2 regions of the Alteromonas sp. K632G genome follow, and region 1 is predicted to be linked to the other one. Evidence: predicted binding sites of a transcription regulator. Region 1 holds the regulator's gene; the other holds the start of a gene.
What was found. The regulator LexA, encoded in region 1, represses DNA repair genes until DNA is damaged. The targets are predictions, from matches to a motif close to TACTGTATNNNNATACAGTA.

Region 2: J5X92_RS15375 (YebG family protein) is a predicted target of LexA. The motif match lies at 1,556-1,575, and genes of this name have one in related genera.

The regions. Positions count from the first base shown of each region.
Region 1 is NZ_JAGGDM010000002.1:199,966-203,182, forward strand. It holds gene coxB (cytochrome c oxidase subunit II) at 1-962, opposite strand, end outside; gene lexA (transcriptional repressor LexA) at 1,609-2,235, opposite strand; gene J5X92_RS03615 (TonB-dependent siderophore receptor) at 2,393-3,217, opposite strand, start outside.
Region 2 is NZ_JAGGDM010000016.1:44,305-47,521, reverse strand. It holds gene J5X92_RS15380 (HAMP domain-containing sensor histidine kinase) at 104-1,276, opposite strand; gene J5X92_RS15375 (YebG family protein) at 1,621-1,908, shown strand; gene J5X92_RS21455 (PAS domain-containing methyl-accepting chemotaxis protein) at 1,997-3,217, opposite strand, start outside.

The DNA of each region.
Region 1 (3,217 bases):
CCGTTCAACACAATATCGATATGTGCAGTTTGGTCTTCAAGCACCATTTCACTGCCCTTAAGCGCAGGAAATACACCGGGCAACCCTTCCCCATTAGGCATATGGCAAGCTGCACAGGTGGCGTTATAAACTCGCTTACCTTCCTTCATTAGTTCATCCATCGACATATTCATCGACAGTAAACGTTGTTCTTCTTCTTTCGCTTGGCGAGCGGCTTCTTCTTGCTCGTTCATCCACGCATCAAATTCGGCAGGTTCTTTTGCGATAACCACTACCGGCATAAAGCCATGATCTTTTCCGCAAAGCTCGGCGCACTGCCCGCGATAAATACCAGGCTCGTTCACCTTTGCCCAAGACTCATTAATAAACCCTGGATTAGCATCTTTTTTCACCGCAAAATCTGGAACCCACCAAGAGTGAATAACGTCATCTGAGGTAATAAGAAAGCGCACTTTTTGCCCTGTGGGGATCACCAGTGGACGGTCGACCTCAAGCAAATAATTCGTGCCTTTCTCGAATTTGTTTTCAATTTGTTCTCGCTGAGTCGCCATTAACGAATAGAACTCAACATCTCTGTCCATGTATCGGTAATGCCATTTCCACTGAGAACCTGTAACGACAACAGTAAGATCGGGCTCACTGGTATCTTCCATCGCAATAAGGGTTTTAGCGGCGGGAATAGCCATAAGAATAAGAATGATGAAAGGTACTACTGTCCACGCAATTTCAACTTTTACATTTTCATGGAAGTGAGCAGGCTTCGCTCCTCTGGATTTACGGTGTAAGTACATTGAGGTAAACATAACCCCAAAAACCACAACGGCAATGGCGATACAGATAAAGAACATCAACATATGAAGGTCGTACACTTGACCACTTATGTCGGTTGCGCCTCGACGTAAATTCATGGTTGAGCCTTCACCTGTTGCTACATCCGCAAACAGCAGTGGTGAGGTAAGCAAAAGTGGCAGCCCGTAAAGCCACTTTGTCGCTTGTGTCGCCGCTCGTGTCGTTACTCGTTTCACTCAACACCTCCGTTATAACAGAAGCATTACCGCAATAAATGCGCTGCGCTTCTGGCAACTGATACCCGAAATCCAACTTTTAACTTAATTGCCCAGCTTTAGTTGTAAAACAAAGTTGCAGCTATTGTTATTATTTTGTTAAATACAGTATAAGAATTGCTCAATAAAACGCACAAGTCTAGTCTTTTCTAAGAAAAAACAATTCCAGCGTTTAATTTTTAATCAAAAGTTGTAAGTAAGAGAAATGAATCACGCCACAGCGTATGGGCGTTATAAGGATAATTAATGTGGCCGTTTGAAACGCTCATTTTGAACGAAATCGACGAATATAAAGTGTAATAAGTTTCTTATAATCAAAAGGTAGTTACGTAATATTGAATGCTTTTCAAACAGAATAGATAACAGACATAGCGGTAGTTAGTACTATAAAAGATGACATAAATAGAAGATAAAATGTAGGAGCCGAATCAACTGGCCTCTAAGGTATTTCTGAGGCTTAAACAAGATTATTGTGCAAGCAAGGTATGGTAAACATACAAAAAAGCGGCCTATAAGCCGCTTTCTTTACTAAATAGCTAAAAAGTTACATCCAATCGGCATTTCGAATAACACCAACGGCAATACCTTCAATAGAAAAAGGCTCTGAAGCTAAGTCGACCTTAATAGGAGAAAATTCATCATTTTCAGCATGAAGTAGCACTTCACGGCCACGCTTTTCAAGGCGTTTAACGGTAACGTCTTCATCGACACGTGCCACTACCACCTGCCCATTATGGACATCCGTAGTGCGGTGCACGGCTAACAAGTCACCATCAAGTATACCTATGTCTTTCATACTCATACCGCTTACACGAAGCAAGAAGTCGGCGTGAGGCTGAAATAGGGCAGGGTCGACCTTATAATGAGATTCTATATGCTCTTGCGCTAGAATAGGTTCGCCCGCAGCCACTCGGCCAATAAGAGGTAGCCCTTCTTCTTCAGGAGCTTCATCTTCAAGTGGGATATTCAATTTAATACCACGGGAAGTACCTGGAAGAATCTCGATGACACCTTTTCGGGCCAACGCTTTTAAATGTTCTTCAGCGGCATTCGCAGAGCGAAAACCTAAATGACGGGCAATTTCTGCACGGGTAGGCGGCATGCCAGTTTCGAGCATGGTTGTTTTTATCAGCTCGAGAACTTCTGTTTGTCTTGCTGTGAGTGGGCGCATAAAAGACCTGTCTGTCTATACAGTTCCTGTAAGTATATACACCTAAAAGGAAATGACAAGCACAAAGCTTTGCAAAGCATGTTTTTTATACTGACCTAACCACAACGCAAAAAGCGGCCATGAAGGCCGCTTTGTATATCACTACTATTTAGCGTGACTAAAACTTATATTGCAAACTCAAACGCGCATTAAGCGGCTCGCCGGTGGCAATATTGTTGTCGTTATGTGCTGACGGAAAATAATCTTCGTCGAATAGGTTTTCCACGTTTAGCTGAATTTTAACGTCTTCGCTATAGTCGTAATAAAGTGCAGCGTCTACGCGAACAAAGTCAGGTAGCTCAACCGTATTATTTAATGAAGCATACTGCTCAGATTGATAAATCACGCCTAATGCAACACGCCATTCATCATTTACTTCATACTGATTCCATAACGTCAGCATATGTTCTGGTAGCTGCGCTAAGTCGCGGTTCGCCAATGTGCCATCTACAATTCGACCCATTTCTTCGCCATCAAGGTTGCTGTAACCAGCATTGATTACCCAACGTTCTGAAAGTTTACCCACCACCTGCACTTCAAAACCTTTGGTTTCGGTACCGGTCAAAATAGACGCTTCCGGGTTGTTAGGATCTTGCGCTGTGCCGTTTTCACGTTCAACTTCAAATGCCGCTGCTGTCACGCTAAGCGAGTCAGATAAATTCCACTTCACGCCAATTTCTTTATTTTCAAACTCTTCAGCTTCTAGCGCTTGGCTTGTCAGCGACAGTGAAAGGAATTGATCACCTGAACGAGGTAAAAACGATTTGCTGTAACTTGCGTAAATCGATACTGATTCCGCTGGCTTGTAAATTAAGCCTGCACGCGGAGACACTTGTGAATCAGAACTTGATAGAAAACCGTTGTTGCCATCATCTGCACCGTCAGCCACTTCAATACTATCTACGACATCGATATCGAAGTTGTCGTAGCGAAGACCCGCTAC
Region 2 (3,217 bases), on a different contig from region 1:
ATTTGTACGTGTTTTGATGAAATTTAGCTAGATACGCTAAATGATGGGGTAGCGGGGTTCATGGACGTTAAAAAAGGCTAAGCGCGAGGCTTAACCTTCATGCTTACAATGCTGCCTTAAATGAAAACACGGTTTCATTTTCATCTGAATGCACCATCAGACTCCCCTTATGGGCTTCCGCAATTTGCGAGGCGATAAACAATCCTAGACCTAATCCACCGGTCTTTTTGTTTTTTTCGTTTCGCCAAAATGGATGAAATAGCTTATCTATGACATCCGCACTTATTGGAGTGCCTCCGTTAGATACGCTTAATGTCAGTGTTTCTTCTTCGATATTCGCCATGACTTTGATAGGTTGCGCTGCATCGCCATGCACTATCGCATTAATCAGCAAGTTAGACAGCAACTGGCTGATACGCTCTGGGTCACATGAAAATGTGCCGTCTATAATGATATCCGCAAGTATCTCTCGGTCTGGATGCAGGCCCGAAAGTTCACTTACGGTGTGTACTAGTACACTTTTTAAATCACTTGCTGGTTTAACGTTTAATTGAATACCTTTGCCCATTTGACCATGCGTAAAGTCCATCACGCCACTAATGAGCCGCGTCATACGTTTAGCGCTATTATCCATTCGGGCCAGTACTTTTTGGGAAGTCGCATCGCTGGCGTGATCAACAAGAAAGTCGACCCCCATTTTAAGTGCCGACAAAGGTGTTCTTAAATCGTGGCCTAAAATGGCGATATATTGCTCTCGCAATTTAGCGGCAGCTTGCTCGCTGATGAGATCGGTTTCAACCGCAGCTAAACGATCGTCAACTTCCATTTGCCTCGATATTAACTCAGCAAACGACTTAATTTGACTTTCAATCTTATCTGTTTTTAAAACTGCAGGACGTGGATCTAAGCCGCATAATGTTCCAAAAAAATCGCCGTTTTGGTTGTAAATGGGAAATGAAAAGTAACTTTCAAAGCCATACATCTTAGGAATTTCACTTTGGCGATAAACATCATCTTTCTTTGCGTGTTCAATGACGATGGCTTTTGTAGATTTTCTGACTTGGCTACAAAACGTTGTTTTGATATCGAGTTGATCGCCCGGAATTAAATTGAAGTTCACTTGGTCATATACTGCGCACATTGTCCAGTTATCTTCTGTCACTCTGGCTACGCAGATAAAGCGAAGACCAGTGACATCTGATAACATTTTCATTATATGTGGTACAGCTTCTATCGATTGAATAGTGCGAATATCACGCTCAATTGAAGAACTCATTACTTCCTCTTTGTATCTAAGTCACCCATATCACGCCGACTGTCGGCACTCGATTTCCCGCTCTAGCAAGAAAGACTCTTGTGCCTAGTGATAAATTTACTGTTCTTCGTGGCTGTTTAACTAGCTACAGGCTGCAACCAATGTGAACGAAACCGGTAAATTTTTGAATATAGACATGACGATGTGAAAGCTGTTTTCCAACGTACGTTTTAAAATACATCCAAGCGTACTTGGTCACTATACTTAAGTTGTAAAAAAATAATATCAAAAAACTTTAAATACTGTTTATTTATCCAGTTAAATATTGTACAGTTTTATTGTCTATTCATTTAAGGGGACCTACCATGGCCATTACCACACAGTATGTTGTCACGCACAAAGGGGTAGAAAAATTGGTAACTACCGATAAAAAAGAAGCAGATCAGTACGATAAGATGCTCGACGCTGCCGACAACCTTGCTGAATACATTCAAGCAAAGGGCTTAGGCATTGACGATAGCATTGTTGAAGAACTCACAATTATGTTGTCGAAAAATAAAGACAAGGTGAGCAAGATTTTTAAAGGCGCGACAGCACAGAGTGTACTAGAAGATGAGAGTGCCGACGTAGTAAAGCTTAAAGCCAACGGATAAGCATAGCAGAAAAGCTCGGCGTGCTTTTAAGTGGAACGAACGTAAATAGAAAATGGTTCAAAGCACGCTAAAAAATAAACAGCACAGATTATCCTGTGCGTTTATCCGTGTTAAAACGAGCAATTAACCCGTTAACTTGATTTACGGTGTCACGAAGATCTCGACCCACTTTGAGCGAGGCTTCTGAAGACTTCTGCGTTTCTTCTGCACTATCAGCAACATCGACCAGCTGCTGATTAATATGCTCAGCCACGGTACTTTGTTCTTCTACAGCAGAAGACATTTCTACGGTAGCTGAGGCAATACCACTTACCGCATTATTGATTTCTTGTAGCGCGCCTCGGGTTTCTTCAACAATGGCACTACCGTGTTCAGCAGACACCAACCCTTCTGAAGATACCTTTACGGCCCGTTCTGTTCTATCAACAAGTTCTTGAATGATATTGTGAATTTTATCGGTGGACACCCGGGTTTTAGAAGCCAAGGTACGAACTTCATCGGCAACAACAGCAAAACCGCGTCCCTGCTCGCCAGCGCGGGCGGCTTCTATAGCGGCATTAAGTGCTAGCAGGTTTGTTTGATCAGCGATGCTAGAAATGATGCTAGCGGCTTCGCCTATATCACTGGTGGATTGGGCAAGCTCGGTAACCGTATCGGAAATCGACTCCACCGCGCCTTTTAATGACAGTATAGCCTGCATCGCTTCTTCAGCTTTGTCGTTACCCATTTGTACGTTAGTTGCGGCAGTTTTGGCACTAACAGCATTGCTCTCTACTCGCTCAGCCACTTCTTGAATAGCCTGACTCATTTGAGTTACCGCTGTGGCAATTTGCTGGGTGGCAAGATTTTGCTGAATAATCGTTTTGCTGGTTAGCTCGGCTTGGCTGTGAGTTGAAACCGCAATATCTTCCAACCCCTCAGATGCATCTTTGATGCGGGTCAACGCCGTGCGCGTACGCGCGAGTTCACAGCCTAACGCCAACTTAGCCTGAGCAATATAATCAACATCGGCATAATACGTTTGTGCCACGAGTTCATTACTATAACTAGCAGGGCTTAACGAAAGAAATTCCCGCCAATAGCTCCGACTTTTTGCCGATTGCCACGCCATCATAATCAGTAGCGCAATGAAAGTAACACCCAGGGGTACCAAACCCGCGGTAAAACCAATGGCTACCAATAATAATAAACTTACCACTATCATGGGTAACATGGGTGAAAGTGTTTGACCAAGCTTTGCAGCAAAGGGAATTGGCGATTTTCCTGCCGATAACCTGGCATATATAGCGGATGCTCGTGTTATTTCTTC